One region of the Marinobacter sp. DUT-3 genome, then DNA from elsewhere that is predicted to be linked to it. Evidence: riboswitches for the same ligand, from Rfam matches in the RefSeq annotation. Region 1 holds a riboswitch; the other holds the start of a gene.
What was found. Region 1 has a riboswitch for cobalamin ahead of ACQUWM_RS15435 (TonB-dependent receptor plug domain-containing protein). Riboswitches for the same ligand answer to the same signal wherever they lie in the genome.

Region 1 (8,591 bases):
GTTGGCATCCGCTGGTAGGGTTCGGACGTCTGGTGGGATTGGTGGAACGGTGGTTGAACCGGTCGCCGATGCATAAAGGTCGGTCAATATCATGGGGGCTGCTGGGCGTATTAATCCTGGTGCTGCCAGTGCTGATGGTGGCCGAGCTATTGCGATGGACGCTGAATGGATGGGTGTATCTGCTGCTGCAAACTTTGGTGTTGTACCTTGCACTGTCGATCAGAGGGCTGATGGAGCATGGTCGGGCGGTGTCGGATGCGTTGCATAGCGGCGACCTTGAGCTTGCACGAGAACAGGTTGGCCGGATTGTCAGCCGTAACGCGAGTGCGTTAGATGAACAGGGCGTGGCAGCGGCGGCAAGCGAGTCGATGCTGGAAAACGGGGCGGATGCGGTGTTTGCCAGTTTGTTCTGGTTTCTGGTGGCGGGCATTCCCGGGGTATTGCTGCATCGGATGGTGAACACGCTGGATGCCATGTGGGGCTATCGCAATGAACGTTATCTGTATTTCGGGCGGGTGGCCGCCCGCCTGGATGATGTCATGAACTGGGTGCCCGCCCGGCTGACTGCGCTGACCTATGCCTTGCTTGGCAACACCCGCCTGGCCTGGCGATGCTGGCGGACCCAGGCCCCTCAGTGGGACAGCCCGAATGCCGGGCCGGTGATGGCCGCCGGTGCCGGAGCCCTGGCGGTGTCATTGGGCGGCCCTTCGCCTTATGCGAATGGCGTAAAACAGCGACCGGTGCTGGGACAGGGACCGGCGGCCAGCGCGGACACAGTGGACGGTGCGCTCCGCCTGGTGTGGTTGGGTGTCTGGCTGTGGCTTGGCGTGCTTGCATTGTTTGCCGTGGCAGGCGTTCTGTGGAGCGTAGGGATATGACCATGACGCCACCGGAACATGGCGGACGACTCAATGCAGCGGCAAAACGCTGGGGCATTCCCCGCGATCAGTGGCTTGATCTGTCTACGGGTATCAATCCCCATGGCTGGCCGGTGCCGGATCTGCCGCCGGAGGTCTGGCAGCGGTTGCCGGAACCGGACGATGGCCTGGAAACCTTGGTGCGGCAGTGGGCGGGCGCTCCCGCTGACGCTGCCTGTGTACCGGTGGCTGGCAGCCAGGAGGCGATCATGGCGTTGCCCCGGTTGCGAGCCCCGTGCCGTGTGGGCGTTCCTAGCCCCGGCTACCGGGAGCACGGTCATAGCTGGTCCTGTGCCGGGCATCAGGTGGTCAGCCTGGATTGGACACAGGTGGCCGGTGAGGACGAATCCTGGCTGGACGATCTGGATGTGCTGGTGTGCATCAACCCCAACAATCCCACCGGAGAGACCGTCGAACCGGAGCGTCTGCTGCGCTGGCACCAGCGGCTGCAACGCCGGGGCGGATGGCTGATCGTCGATGAGGCGTTTGTTGACGGCTGTCCGGAGCTGAGCCTGGGGGCTGCGACCGGACGGGAAGGCCTGGTGGTATTGCGTTCTCTCGGTAAGTTCTTTGGTCTGGCGGGTGTGCGGGCTGGCGCGGTGCTGACCGGGCCGGAACTGGCTGAACGCCTGCGAAGCACGATTGGTCCCTGGACGGTGAGTGGTCCCGCCCGTTACGTGATGCGGCTGGCCCTGGCGGATGAACGCTGGCAGGCCTCGACTGCCGAGCGATTGTTGGCAGACAGTCAGCGGCTGGGGCGGTTACTGGCGTCTTATGGGCTGCATGGCTCCAGCGGTACGCGTTTATTTCGATATGTTGAGCACCCACGCTCGGCGGAATTGACGGATGGGCTGGCCAGGCACGGCATCTTGGTGCGTCGGTTCGATCACCCGCCGGCTCTGCGGTTTGGGCTGCCTGGTTCCGAAGCGGAGTGGGAACGACTGTCGCAGGCCTTGGCGGCTTGCCGAATGTCATTGACCAATCGTTAACCGATTGCTAGCCTTCCCGCACTTTTTCAGGTGCCCCGTGCAAAGCGACACAGGGGTGAAACGGGAAGCCGGTGAGAGTCCAGCGCTGCCCCCGCAACGGTAATTGAGTTAACGGTGATCGAATGCGCCACTGTACCCCCTGAGGGTATGGGAAGGCGATCACCCGGGTCTGTCTGAGGCAGACCGCTCATAAGCCCGGAGACCGGCCTGGAATTGCCAGATGTTGCGGTGGGCGACAGTGTGGCAGGTGCCGGCTACTCCAACCCGACCTGGATGCTCCCCGACCACCTGCTTCTTCTCCCGTTACCCGATTGCCTGCCCCGACGTCATTACCCAATCCATTCGTGCGGGCGTGCACGAGTATGAGGACGTTGAGATGAAGTACGCACTATCGACCGCTACCCTGTCTGCGGCAACCCTGTTGATCACAGCCCAGCCCGCCCTGGGGGATGAAGCTTCCGAATCCACGCTGGACCCGATTGTGGTCACCGCGACTCTGGGCCCGAAAACCCGGGGCGAAAGCGATTCCTCTGTTACCGTGATCGATCAAGAGGCCATCGAACGCCTGCAGCCCCAGACGTTTGAGGAACTGCTGGTAGGTCAGCCGGGCCTGGACATCACCAGCAATGGCTCTTTCGGCAAGAACATCAGTGTGTACACCCGGGGTACCGGCAGCGAATCCACCGTGTTCATGGTGGATGGCGTGCGCCTGCGCTCGGCCACCAGCGGCAGTGCCGCCTGGCAGTATTTCCCGCCGCAGATGATTGAGAGGGTGGAAATTGTGCGGGGCTCCCGCAGCAATCTTTACGGTGCCGATGCCGTTGGCGGCGTTATCCAGGCGTTCACCCACAGTGCGCCGACCGGTCATGAGGGTTGGGTTCAGGCCGGTGGCGGCAATTTCAACACGCAGGAGTATATTGCCGGAGCCGCCGGTACCGAAGGCCGGATGAAATACAGCCTGAGTGCAAGCCATCTGGAAACCGACGGCACCGCGATCGTGGAAGGCGGCGAAGACAAGGGTTTTCGTAACACCTCTGCCCTCGCATCCGTCGCCCACCAGTTTGACTCCGGCGGTGAGGCTGGCATTGTCCTTATGCGCGCCCAGGGCAATACCGAATTCGAGGGCGGTGATACCGACTTCGCCATCCAGACCCTCGGTTTCCGGTTGGACACCCCCATCAGCGATTACTGGCGCAGCCGCATCCTGCTGGCGGAATCCCTCGACGAATCGGATAACCGCGACTCCGGCAGCGAAAGCACCTTTGATACCAAGACCCGCAGCGCCCGCTGGGAAAACCAGATCAGCATTGGTCGTCACGAGTACATCGTGGGGGGCGAGCTGTTGGTGGATGAGATTGACAGCACCAGAGAATACGACGAATCGAGTCGAACAAACGCTGCTGTTTTTGGTCAGGCCCTGCTGAACTTCGGTCCGACCGACTTTCAACTGAGCCTGCGGGCGGACGACAACGAGGCCTTCGGTCGCGAGGAAACCGGGGCCGTGGCCATGGGCGTTGACCTGGACCGGAACCATCGGGTCCGGGTGAGCTACAGCACGTCCTTCCGCGCCCCTACCTTCAATGACCTCTACTTCCCCGGTTTTGGTAATCCGGACCTGAAACCGGAAACCGCCGGCAGTGCGGAACTGGGTATCGGCGGGCAGTATGCCAACTGGTTCTGGGATGCTGCCATTTATCAGACCGACGCCGATGACCTGATTGTGTTCACCACAATAGACGGACGATCTGCCCCGTTCAATGTAAACGAAGCGCGCATCCGGGGTGCCGAATTGAGTGGTGGGCTGGAGCTGGATGAATGGACTGTGCAGGCTGCCGTTTCGGTCACTGACCCCCGTGACAGGGAGACCGACAACCGGATCCGCCGCCGCAGCGCCAAGCAGTTCCGGGTGGACGTGGACCGGGCCTTTGGCCAGGTTTCCCTGGGTACCACAGTGAAGGGACAGGGCTATCGCTACGACGATGCCGACAACGATGAGCGTATCGCCGGCTTCGCCACCTGGGATCTGCGGGCGAAATGGCGGATTGATAGCCATTGGACCACCAATGTGTCGCTGGATAACGTGTTGGATAAAGAATACGCCACCGCACAGCGCTTTGGTGGAAGTAAGTACATTTCTGCGGGCCGTACCGCGATGCTGACCATACGCTACGACATCTGATCGACCACTGAGAGGCAAGGGTATGAACAACACACGGCCAGATCGGAACATTCACCGCCCGGTATTCGCCTTTCTGCTGGGCCTGGCAATGCTGTTCTCGCCTCCGGTGTCCGGTGCCACGGTTGTTGGCGTGGTCTCTGAACGCTCGGCGGCGGAGATGGCCGCCGGGGCGGAGCGATTCCTGGCCGCCAATCCGGATCACCGGGTGGTACTGCGAACGCCGGAACAACTGGCTGCCCTGGACAACCAGGCGCTGGATGAACTGGTCGGCCGTGCTGATGCGTTGCTGCTGGCTGCGGTATTTGGCGACCAGGTGGGCCGGCTTGAGCAGGCGGTTCGGGATCAGGCGAATGATCGCCGGTTTCCTATTCTGGCCGTCAACGGTGACCGTACTCTGACCCGTTTGTCCCGCCTGGAGGGCCGGACTGTGCTGGACGGGCTGGATGCCTCCTCCCTCAACGACCTGATGAAAGCCCCGGAGCCGGGAGCCGATGTGAAGGCCCACCGGAAGGCTTTGCGCCAACAGTTCCCGCAACAGGTCCCCTGGCTGGACGGACGAGCCCTTTATCAGGGCCGCACGCCCCAACATCTGGATGGCCTGTTGCGCTGGTTGCTGGTGCAGGCTGGCCATGACCTGGCCGTGCCTGAGCTACCACCGCGGGCACTGATTCGCTACTACCGTAACGGGGAAGCCTTGGAGGACGCCGGGGATCTGGAGCTGCAAGCCGGTCCTGTGGTGACCCTGCTGGACCTGGACAGCGGCGACCGCCCCGGAGACCGGGCCCTGCTGGATGCCACCTGTGCTGCCCTGGAATCCCGGGATATCCAGTGCTTTGCGATATTGTCCCGCTGGGGCGGGGCCAGCCTGGAAGCGGTACGTACCCTGGATAACGCTGTTGGGCCGGCTACTCTGTCCGGCATCATCAGCCTGCAGGATTTCACCATTGGCGGCGGTGAGGGCCGGCGCCAGGTGACCGAAGCACTGACCCAGCTGGATGTGCCGGTCATCAAGGGCCTGCGACTGGCCTCCCGCACCGCCAACCAGTGGCAACTGTCGGTTGATGGCATCCCGGCAGACAAGGTGCACTACAAACTGGCCATGCCGGAACTTCAGGGTGTCAGCCAGCCCATGGTGCTGGCCACGGCCGAACCGGAAGTGATTGACGAACACACCGGCGTGGCCCTGACCCTGACACAACCGGTGCCGGACCGGGTGGCAGCCGTGGCTGATCGCCTGAAGCGCTGGCAGGTTTTGCAGACCAAAGACAACGCTGACAAGCGCGTGGCCATCATCTACTACAACCACCCGCCGGGGCGCCAGAACATCGGCGCGGACAACCTGGATGTGCCCGCCTCCCTCTACGAAATGCTGACCTGGCTCGAGGATGAAGGCTACGACACCGGCCCGCTGCCGGACAGCCCGGAAGCGCTCACAGACCTGATCCAGCAGCGCGGCGTGAGCCTTCCGGATGATCCCCGGGCGCTGAGGGAGATGGCCGGGCAGGTGGCCTCCATGGACAGCGACACCTACCGGCGCTACCTGGAGACCCTGCCGGTGGTAGTCCAGCAGGAAATGGTCCACGGCCCCCTGGGCTACCTGCACGAGCGACTGGAACAGGCCCATGGCATGGGTGAGAAAGATCTGGCGACCGGGCTGCTGAACCGTGGCATCCGCGACCTGCGCCATCTGATCGAGCACGTCCAGCACCCCAACCGCAAGAACGCCCTGACCCGGCTGGATGAATACGAAACGCTCTGGCAGCGTCGGCTGAACGAAGGTGGCCACCAGGATGAACTGAAGGCCCGTCGTGATGCCCTGGCCAATACCGGGATACCCGGCCTCAAAGGCTGGGGCGAGGCGCCGGGGCAGTCCATGGTGGTGGACGACCGGCTGATCTTCCCCGGCCTGCGATTTGGCAACATCTATATCGGCCCGCAACCGCCCCGGGGCTGGGAAGTGGACGAGGAACTGCTGCACGCCAACACCACCTTCCCGCCGACCCATCAATACGTGGGCTTCTACCACTGGCTGCGGGATCACTATCAGGCGGATGCCCTGGTGTACGTTGGGCGCCACTCCACCCGGGAATTTCTTCCTCGTCGCCGTGCCGGGCTGACCGGGGACGACTACCCGGATCTGCTGGGTGGCGACCTGCCACTGATCTACCCCTACATCGTTGATGGTGTGGGCGAAGGCATACAGGCCAAACGCCGGGCCCTGGGGGTGATGATCAGCCACCTGACGCCGCCGCTGGCGGCCACCGAACTCTATGATGACTTGCTGGAATTGCGGCAGCTGGTGGAAACCTGGGAGTCCGCCAACGAGCCCGACAGCCCAACCCGGGAGCGGGCGCTGGATATGCTGCGGGAGAAAATCCGGATACTGGACATCGGCGAGGACCTGGAGCGGGAAATCGCTGGCGAGATGGGACTGTCGGAGGACGAAGTGTCCGTGGACGAACTATCACCCGACCTGTTGGTGCACGAAGCGGGCCACTACGTCACTGATATGCAGGAACACTTCATGCCTCTGGGGCTGCACGTGTTCGGCCGCGACTGGAGTGCGGATATGGTGGACACCATGCTGGACTCCATGGCCGGCAAGGCTGGCACTCCTGAGGCGGATTGGCGACAGAACCTGAAGGCTTCCCCGGCTGCGGAACGGCAAAGCTTCCTCGCTGCGCTGGACGGCCGCTTTGTGGCGCCGGGGCAGGGTAATGACCCATTGCGAACTCCGGCGGTATTGCCCACGGGCCGCAACTTCCATGCTCTGTCTGATGACCTGATTCCCACACGCGTGGCCTGGTCACTGGCGACCGAGCTGGCGGAAGAAGCCATGGCTGACAACAGCAAACAGCCGGGCGAGAGCGATGCCCTGGTGCTCTGGGCTTCCGACACTGTACGGGACGAAGGGGTAATGATCGCCTTTGGCATGAAACTGCTGGGTATTCGCCCGGTGTGGAACAGCCGGGGGATCGTGAAGGGGCTGGAACGTCTGCCCGCCGGACCGGAGACCGACACGCCGGTTCGACGCAACGTGGTCTTTACCACCTCCGGTTTGTTCCGGGACCTCTATGAGAGCCAGCTGGAATGGCTGGACCTGGCCTCCCGCTACGCCCTGGCCGGGGCGGCGAACACCATCGAAGCGGAACACCCGGACATGGTGGAAGCGTTGGATCAGGCCCTGTCGGATCTGCCGGTGGACATGCGCGAACGCGGTAATGAAACCCTGGCAGTCAACGGCGTCGCGGCCCGCTGGGTCGCGGATGCTCGGGTGCTGATGGCCGCGGGTGCCTCCGCGCGGGATGCCGGTGCCGAGGCCGCCCATCGGGTCTTTGGCACCGCACCGGGAGCCTACGGCGCCGGCGTGAACCGGCTGGCCACCCGCACTGGCGCCTGGCAGGACCGCTCACAACTGGGCGATGCCTACCGCCGTCGCATGGGCCACGTCTACGGCAAGGGCAGTCAGGGCGAGCCCGCTCACCAGGCCTTTGATCGCCAGCTGCACACCGTCAATCACACCTACCTGGGGCGGGCCAGTCATCTCTATGGCCTGCTGGATAACGACGACGGTTTCGACTTCCAGGGTGGTCTGTCCAACGCGGTGGAACACCTGCGCGGCGAGCCCCCGCAGAATCGCGTGTTGCAGTACGCCGACCCGAAGAATCCGCGTGTGGACTCGCTCCAGCGCGCACTGCAGGTGGAGCTGCGCGCCCGCAACCTCAACCCGCAATGGCTGGCGCCATTAATGGAGCATGGTTATGCGGGGGCCCGCACCATGGGCAGCGATTTCCTCGACAATCTCTGGGGTTGGCAGGTCACCAGCCCCCAGGTGCTGCGCTCCAGCATGTGGGACGAGATCAACGAAGTGTACTTCCAGGATCGCCATGACCTGGGGCTGGATGAGTTCCTGGCCGAGGGGCACAATGTCCACGTCAAGACTCATATGCAGGCCATTGCGTTGCTGGCGGCCAAGCGCGGGTTCTGGGAGGCGGATGTATTCACCCGTCGCGCCCTGGCCCGTGACTTCGCCGGCAATATCATCGACCATGGCCTGCCCGGCAGCGGCCATACCCGCCCCGACCATCCGCTGATGGACTGGGTGGCGGACCAGCTCGAGCCGCAACAGCGGGAAGCCTTTGAGTCCGCCCGCAAGGGTGGCTCGGCGGCTTACCCCCTAGGGGCCGCTGCCAATGACGATTGCCAGAATCAGACTAACCGGACAGCCTCATGCTGAATGTCTCCAGACCATTGGCGCTCTTCGGCGCAGCCGTGCTTGCCTTGTGGCAGGCGCCTGTACTTGCCGCCGAGGTGTGTGCTGTTGATGATACCGGCAAGGAGGTTTGCCTTGAGCAGCCGGCCAGCCGTATCGCGGCGTTGTCTCCCGGCGCCACCGAACTGGTCTGGGCCGCCGGTGCCGGAGAAAAAGTGGTCGCGGTGGTGTCCTTCAGTGATTATCCGGAAGCCGCCAAAGAGGTTGCTTCCGTGGGCAGCCATACCCGGATG
Region 2 (8,591 bases), on a different contig from region 1:
ATCGGCAAATTCCACCGCCTCCGGGCTGGTGTACGGCAGACCGAGTTGATACAGCGCGTCCTGAAAGCCCATCAGGCCCAGGCCGACCGGGCGATGCTTCAGATTGGAGTTTCTGGCCTGGGGTACAGCGTAGTAGTTGATGTCGATGACGTTATCGAGCATGCGCACGGCGGTGGCTACGGTACGCTCCAAACGTTGTACGTCCAGCTCACCATCGCGGATATGGGCCGCCAGGTTCACCGAGCCCAGGTTGCACACGGCGATTTCGTCGGCGCTGGTGTTGAGGGTGATTTCAGTGCACAGATTGGAGCTGTGCACCACGCCCTGGTGCTGTTGCGGAGAACGCAGGTTGCACGGGTCCTTGAAAGTGATCCACGGGTGGCCGGTCTCGAACAGCACGGTGAGCATCTTGCGCCAGAGCTGTTTGGCAGGGATTTTCTTGGACAGTTTGATCTTGCCCTGCTCCGCCAGCGCCTCGTAATGCTCGTAGCGTTCACGGAAGGCGTTGCCATACAGGTCGTGCAGGTCCGGCACGTCGCTGGGGGAGAACAGGGTCCAGTCGCGGTCTTCGCGCATGCGTTCGATCAGCAGGTCCGGCACCCAGTTGGCGGTGTTCATGTCGTGGGTGCGGCGGCGTTCATCGCCGGTGTTCTTGCGCAGCTCCAGGAATTCCTCGATGTCCAGGTGCCAGCTTTCCAGGTAGGCGCACACCGCGCCCTTGCGCTTGCCGCCCTGGTTCACCGCCACGGCGGTGTCATTCACCACTTTCAGAAACGGCACCACGCCCTGGCTCTGGCCGTTGGTGCCCTTGATGTGGGAGCCCAGCGCGCGCACCGGCGTCCAGTCGTTGCCCAGACCGCCGGCCCATTTGGACAGCATGGCGTTGTCGCGGATGGCGCCGTAGATGCCTTCCAGGTCGTCACCTACGGTGGTGAGGTAGCAGGAGGACAGCTGGGAATGGCGGGTACCGCTGTTGAACAGCGTCGGTGTGGACGCCATGTAGTCGAAGGACGACAACAGGTTATAGAACTCGATGGCCCGTTCGTTGGGGTTGTCTTCCCGCAGCGCCAGGCCCATGGCCACGCGCATGAAGAACACCTGGGGCAGCTCCAGGCGGGCACCGTTCCAGTGCAGGAAGTAGCGATCGTACAGGGTCTGCAGGCCGAGGAAACCGAATTGCAGGTCCTGTTCCGGCTTGATGGCCGCGCCCAGGCGCTCCAGGTCGAACGTGGCCAGGGCCTCGTCCAGCAATTCGTACTGAATGCCGGCTTCGATAAAAGCACTCAGGGCCTGGGGATAAATCTCCGCCAGCGGCAGGCTGCGGGGCAGGTCCAACGCCGTGGCGGTTTCCATGCGTAGTTGTTCCAGCAGGAGGCGGGCGGTGACCGCGCTGTAGTCCGGCTCCTGTTCGATGCGACCACGGGCGGTCATCACCAGTGCCGACAGCACGTCTTCCTCGCCGATGCCGTCATAGAGATTGCGCAGGGCGTCTTCCACCAGGGATTCGCCATCAATGCCTTCCAGCCCGGCTGCGGCCTGCTCTACCTGAAGCTTCATCAGGCCCAGGTCCAGCGGCACGGTGTCGCCATTGGCCTGTTTGACGGTCAGGTGCGGGTGGGCTTCCATCGGTGAATGAAGAGCCCGTTCGCGGGCGTGTTCTTCCCGGTACAGCACGTAGGCGCGGGCAACCTTTTGCTCTTCGGCCCGCATCAACGCCAGTTCCACCTGGTCCTGGATGTCTTCGATATGCACCTTGCCACCGGCTTTCAGGCGCCGGCTGATGGCGTGTATGACCTGCTCGGTGACCCGCTGGACGGCATCATGGATGTGGGCGGAGCCGGCGGCTTTATCGCCTTCCACCGCCAGGAATGCCTTGGTGACGGCCACGCTGATTTTCGCTGGATTGAATCCAACGAGGGTGCCGTTGCGTTTAATTACCTGAAGGGAAGCGGTATCGTCTGGTTGGGAAGCATCGGCCGGGGGGTGGGCCGCAGTGGCGGTGGACATGTCGGTTCTCCTGAGTACGCGTTGGTTTGCTTGTCCTTCGCGTAGGCAGAGAATCGGGGAGGCGGCAGCCAATGATGTCGGATTACGCTGTGCTAATCCGACCTAAGGGGCCACGGGTATGTACCTGATCCGGTCCTGCTCACCTTGAACGCGAAGGTGCAGTTGTTTTCCCTGGCAGGTCTTCGGACTCAGGGGCGTGAACCGTGTGGTTCGGCCTTGCGTGGCGACTTCCCGGCGGTTGCCAGTGTCATGGTGCCACGCTTGTTCCCCAATACCGCTGCGCGTCAGTTCCGGAGTCTCACCGGATTCCCGATACCGTCGAAGTGTTTAGAAAATAAACACTATATCTGGTATATGACCAAGGATAGGGACACTATATACACGAAATGCCACGGCAACAAGGCACTTTTTATGACGGTCGCGGTCAACCACACAGTCATCGGATTCATCAATGGACGCTACTATGAAAAAACCGGATTCACTGAAGTCGCTGTTTCTGGGCACGGCACTACTGGTCGCCAGCGGGGTCGTGGTTGCGGGCACCACCATCAAGCCGTTTTCGCAAATGGATCAGCTGGACGATGGCTGGGAGCCACTGGAATTCCCGAAAATCGATCGCCACACCACCTACCGACTGATTGAGGAAGACGGCACCCAGGTGATCGAGGCCCAAACCCGTAACAGTGCCTCAGGCCTGATTGCCCGCCTGGATGTCGACCCCGGGGATTCGCTGGTTCTGCGTTGGCGGTGGAAGGTATCCAACACCTTTGAAAAAGGGGATGCCCGCAAGAAGTCCGGGGACGACTACCCTGCCCGCATCTATGTGGCGTTCGAGTTCGAACCGGACAAGGCCGGCTGGTTCGAGCGTGCCAAACGCAAGACCGTGGAAGCCCTGTTTGGCGAAGAGCTACCGGGCAATGCCATCAACTACATCTGGGCCAACCAGCTTGCAAAGGGGGAAACCGTAGCCAACCCTTACGCCGAGGAAACCATGATGATTGCGGTCACCTCCGGTGAGGAGAAGGCCGGCGAATGGGTAACCGTGGAGCGGGATATCGTGGCGGATTACCGGGCAGCGTTCGGTGACGAGCCCCCGCGTCTGAGGGGCGTGGCCATCATGTCGGATTCCGACAACACCGGGGAATCGGCTACCGCCTGGTATGGCGACCTGAAATTAAGTCAGTGAGTTACTGCAGCAGATCTTCCGGGTAACCGGGTATGAAAAAGCCCTTGTTCAGCTCTCGCGCCGGTGGAACTTCACCCCGCTCCACCAGCCGCAGGTAGGCATCGTCGAATTCCTCACGCAGGATGGCAGCCCTCGGGTTGGCCAGGGAGAAGATCCAGGCGCCGTTGCGGGTTCTGACTTCGGAATCCCTGAGCATCCGATCCGAAGGATGCGTGAGAATTTCCCGCACGGGCTGCCGGTAGTCGAGCAGATAGTCGCCGCGGTTACGCTTTAACATATCGATACCTGAGCGGTGGTTGGGCGCTTCGGTTATCTCTATGTTATCGAAGGCTTCCAGCCTGCCCAGCAGGCCGCCATAGGTGTAGCCGCCAATCACAATCAGTGTCTTGCCGTTAAGGTCGTCCAGGTGGGTCAGCGGTGGCGTGCCCTCCACGTACCAGGCGCTGAGTTGCACCGGAATCGGACTGACCCAGGTTTCCAGCACCGCATCCTTGAGGGACGGAATACCGGTCATGCCGGGCCAGACATCGATGTTTCCGTTTTGCATGTAAAGATAGATCCGGCTCACCGGCAGATAGATAAAATCCGGCGTGTAACCGGCTTCCTCCGCCACTTTGCGGGTCAGATCAATGAACAGGCCATCCGCTTCGCCATCGGCATTACGGTATTCAATGGGCGGGAATTCAGCGTAGGCAATTCTCAGCACCGGGCGGTCGCCATCGGCCTGGGCAGGCCCCACTACCATCAGCCCTGCAGCGGCCAGCATGGTAGCCAGTGCCCACGCCCTGTAAAACCGAAAACACCGTCTGCCCATAGCCTTCATCGTTTTGTTGCGGTCTCATTAAAGACTAACAGAGCGCAGCGATTATGCACGTCGCTCTCACCCACCCCTAGCGCAGGATAACCAGGGGCTTCTCGGCGGTCTTGAGCATGTTGGTGGTGGTACTGCCCACCAGGAACTGACGAATGCGGGAATGGCCATAGGCGCCCATGACCAGCAGGTCGATATCGTGCTCATCCTGATAGGCGTGCAGGGTTTTCTCCACATCGCCGGCACGAATGGCCAGATGCACTTCACACCCCAGGTCCGCCAGCATACGCTCGGCTTTCTTGAGCTGTTCCCAGCGATCGTTGGTGTCCGGGCCGATCATCACCAGGTGCAGGGGAAAGCCCCTGAACACCGGGCTGTTGGCCAGCAGTTCGATACCCTTGAACGCGGTCGCGGAACCGTCGAACGCCAGCATCGCGCTGCGCGGCTCGGAGAAATTATCGGGCACCAGCATAATCGGACGGTGTACGCTGCGGATCACGGTTTCCAGCTGGCTGCCGATGTGTACATCACGTTCGGTACTGGTTTCGCCGTGCAGGCCCATCACCAGCAGGCGGGTCTCGTTTTCAATCGCCAGCAGGGAGTCCGTCAGGTCACCGTGGCGCTGGCGCTTGATCACATCCTGGACGCCGCGGGATTTCACCCGTTCTTCGGCAGCATTAAGCATGTGATGGCCCTGCTCCAGTGCCAGCTTGCTGCGCTTCTCGTCCAGTTCCGCCAGTTCCTCCATCAGGTGTTCCCGGCTACCCAGGCCAATGCTGCCCGCCAGGTCAGTCTCTGCCGGGTAGCGCTCCTCATCCAACACGTGAAACAGCGTCAGCGGTGTTTCCATACGCTGGCTGGCCCACGCCGCATAATCACACACGGCCAGTGCCGCCCTGGAACCATCAATACAACCTACGATCCGGGTCATCGTTACCTCGCTACCTTGGTTCGACTCTTTATTGTCATTATGCGGATTTGCATCAGCGCGGCCTTGAGTATGATCAGTAGTCATATCAGTGCCCCATCAGCTGGTCAACCGCATCCGGTTTGTCGTGCACGCCGAAACGATCAACGATGGTGGCGCTGGCTTCGTTGAGGCCGATAATCTCAACATCCGCACCTTCACGCCGGAACTTGATCACCACCTTGTCGAGGGCGCCTACAGCGGTAATATCCCAGAAGTGGGCACGGCTGAGGTCGATCACCACCTTATCCACCGCTTCCTTGAAGTCGAATGAGGCGGTGAATTTCTCGGAGGAGCTGAAGAACACCTGGCCAACGACACGGTAGGTGCGGGTTTCACTGGCTTCGTCCAGATCGGAACTGACAATCATGAAGTGGCCAATCTTGTTGGCGAAGAACAGCGCCGCAAGCAAGACACCAGCCAGCACACCGAACGCCAGGTTGTGGGTGGCGACCACGACAATCACCGTCACCACCATGACGATGTTGGTGGACAGCGGGTGCTCTTTGAGGTTGCGAATCGAATCCCAGGAGAAGGTACCGATAGACACCATGATCATCACGGCCACCAGCGCGGCCATGGGGATCTGGACCAGCCAGACGTCAAGCACCAGCACCATTACCAGCAGGAAAACACCGGCGGTCAGCGTGGACAGGCGGGTACGGCCACCGGACTTGATGTTGATGATGGACTGACCAATCATCGCGCAGCCCGCCATACCGCCGAGCAGGCCGGAACCGATGTTGGCGATGCCCTGGCCCTTGCACTCGCGGTTGCGATCGCTGCTGGTATCGGTGAGATCGTCCACGATGGTGGCGGTCATCATTGATTCCAGCAGACCGACCACGGCCAGCGCCACGGAATACGGCAGAATAATCATCAGGGTTTCCAGGTTCAGTGGCACATCCGGCCACAGGAAGATCGGCAGGGTGTCCGGCAGCTCGCCCATATCGCCGACGGTGCGGATATCCAGGTCAAGGACCATCGCTACGGCGGTCAGGCCGACAATACAGATCAGCGGAGACGGCAGGATTCTGCCAACCTTCGGAATCAACGGGAACAGGTAGATAATGCCCAGGCCAGCGGCGGTCATGGCGTACACGTGCCAGGTCACGTTGGTCAGCTCCGGCAACTGGGCCATGAAGATCAGGATCGCCAGAGCGTTGACGAAACCGGTCACCACCGAGCGGGACACAAACCGCATCAGTCCACCCAGTTTGAGGTAACCAGCGCCGATCTGAAACACACCGGTCAGCAGGGTGGCGGCCAACAGGTATTCCAGGCCGTGTTCTTTCACCAGGGTGACCATCAGCAGCGCCATGGCGCCGGTAGCGGCGGAGATCATGCCCGGGCGGCCGCCCACGAAGGCGATGATGACCGCAATACAGAAGGAGGCGTATAGCCCGACCTTGGGGTCCACCTCCGCAATGATGGAGAAGGCGATGGCCTCGGGAATCAGCGCCAGCGCCACCACGATGCCTGCCAGCAGGTCACCGCGAACGTTAGAGAGCCAATTGTCTTTTAACGATTTGATCATAAACGTTTCCGGTTAATTCAAGACTGCAGAACGACAGCATCCCCGCCCGGCCAAAAGCCCGACGGGGAGTGTAAAGCCGCAATGTTCAGATGTGATTAATGACCATGTACAGGCCGACGGTGCCCATCACAATCATGTAGGGGAACGCCATCACCACCATGCGACCGTAGGAAAGCCGCACCAATGGTGAAATGGCGGAAGTCAGCAGGAACAGGAACGCGGCCTGTCCATTGGGGGTTGCCACACTCGGCAGGTTGGTACCGGTGTTGATGGCAATGGCCAGGGTCTGGAAGTGGTCGTAGCTGATGCTACCCGCATCCAGTGCCTGCTTGATCTCGCTGATGTACACGGTGGCAACGAAGACGTTGTCACTGATCATTGAGAGCAGGCCGTTGGCGATAAAGAACATGCCCGGCTGCTGCTCTATCGGCAGTGACAGGACATACTCGATAATGGGTTTGAACAGGTGCTGTTCGTGGATCACCGCGACGATGGCAAAGAACACCACCAGCAGCGAGGTGAACGGCAGGGACTCCTGGAATGCCTTGCCGATCTGGTGTTCATCGGTAATGCCGGTGAACGAGGTGATCAGGATGATCACCAGCAGGCCGATCAGCCCCACTTCCGCCAGATGGAACGCCAGCCCTACCACCAGAACCAGCGCCGCGAAAGCCTGAATCCACAGGGCGGCCTGATCGGCCTTGGTGCGCTTGTTGCGCTCGTTATCGGCAAACTCTTCCAGTACACGGCGCACCGGCTTCGGCAGGCGACCGCCGTAACCGAACCAGCGCAGTTTCTCCAGCAGCCAACAGGTGGTCAGGCCAGCAAACAGCACCGGGATACTGACCGGCGCCATGTGCAGGAAAAAGCTGGCAAAATCCCAGCCCACCACCTTGGCGATCAGCAGGTTCTGGGGCTCACCCACCATGGTGGCCACGCCACCCAGCGCGGTACCGATGGCACCGTGCATCAACAGGCTACGCAGGAACGCCCGGAAATTCTCCAGGTCTTCCCTGTGCAGTTCGATGACGTCGTCATCGCTGTTGGCGTTGTGATCCTTGTGCTGGTAGCCCTTGCCCGACGCCACCTTGTGGTACACCGAGAAAAAACCCACCGCCACGCTGATAATCACCGCCGTCACGGTCAGCGCATCCAGGAAGGCCGACAGCAGCGCGGCGGCGGCACAGAACAGCAGCGACAGCGCCGATTTGGAACGCACACCCACCAGGATCTGGGTGAAGGTCACCAGCAGCAACTCCTTCATGAAGTAGATGCCGGCCACCATGAACATCAGCAGCAGGATGACGGGGAAGTTAGTGAGTACTTCCATATACACTGCATCAGGCGTGGTAAGGCCGATCAGCAGAGCTTCCACCGCCAGCAGGCCACCGGGCAGCAGCGGGTAACACTTCAGCGCCATGGCCAGGGTAAAGATGAACTCACCGATCAGCAGCCAGCCTGTGACGCCGGGACCAAACACATACAACACGATGGGGTTGATGATCAGGAACAGCAGAATGACCTGCTTGTACCAGACAGGCGCCTTGCCGAGAAAGTTGTGGGTAAAACCTGAGATGACCGAGTTGGGCATTACAAAATCTTCTGAGTGATCGGGCGATAACAATAATGCGACAGGCAAGTCGCATCTTCCTTGATATTTGTGTACCGGTCAGTCAGCCACAGGTGGTAAAAATCCCCACCATTGGTCGTAGTTAACCAGCAGCACAGGTCAGCCGAATGCTAGGGCGGAGTGATCATCAGAAAGCGTTTGTCGGGGGCGGGCATGGAACAGGTTTCCGGGTGCGCGTGTTTTAGGGGCGCGAATGGTACCAGAAAAATGAACAGATGGTAAGAAAATGAGCCACCATTGTCGCTTACCCCATGCCGCTCCTCGGTCAGGATCAGGCTGAAGACGCCGCCTCAACGGAATCCGCCAGCATCTCGGCGGTAATCGCCGACAGGGTCCAGCCCAGATGGCCATGGCCGGTGTTGTAGAACACCGTGGGAAGGCGCCCCGCCCCGACTCGCGGCATCATGTTGGGCAGCATGGGACGCAGCCCCGCCCACGGCACCACACGTCGGG

Region 2: linked by a shared signal. The riboswitch ahead of ACQUWM_RS12410 (ribonucleoside-diphosphate reductase subunit alpha) and the one ahead of ACQUWM_RS15435 (TonB-dependent receptor plug domain-containing protein) in region 1 are both predicted to bind cobalamin.

What each region holds. Positions count from the first base shown of each region.
Region 1 is NZ_JBNRMG010000011.1:25,337-33,927, reverse strand. It holds gene cbiB (adenosylcobinamide-phosphate synthase CbiB) at 1-878, shown strand, start outside; gene cobD (threonine-phosphate decarboxylase CobD) at 875-1,906, shown strand; cobalamin riboswitch at 1,918-2,131, shown strand; gene ACQUWM_RS15435 (TonB-dependent receptor plug domain-containing protein) at 2,127-4,085, shown strand; gene ACQUWM_RS15430 (cobaltochelatase subunit CobN) at 4,108-8,322, shown strand; gene ACQUWM_RS15425 (cobalamin-binding protein) at 8,316-8,591, shown strand, end outside.
Region 2 is NZ_JBNRMG010000008.1:8,924-17,514, forward strand. It holds gene ACQUWM_RS12410 (ribonucleoside-diphosphate reductase subunit alpha) at 1-2,007, opposite strand, end outside; cobalamin riboswitch at 2,164-2,380, opposite strand; gene ACQUWM_RS12415 (DUF3047 domain-containing protein) at 2,471-3,193, shown strand; gene ACQUWM_RS12420 (substrate-binding periplasmic protein) at 3,195-3,959, opposite strand; gene ACQUWM_RS12425 (universal stress protein) at 4,084-4,935, opposite strand; gene ACQUWM_RS12430 (SulP family inorganic anion transporter) at 5,021-6,508, opposite strand; gene nhaB (sodium/proton antiporter NhaB) at 6,594-8,099, opposite strand; gene ACQUWM_RS12440 (D-amino acid dehydrogenase) at 8,410-8,591, opposite strand, start outside.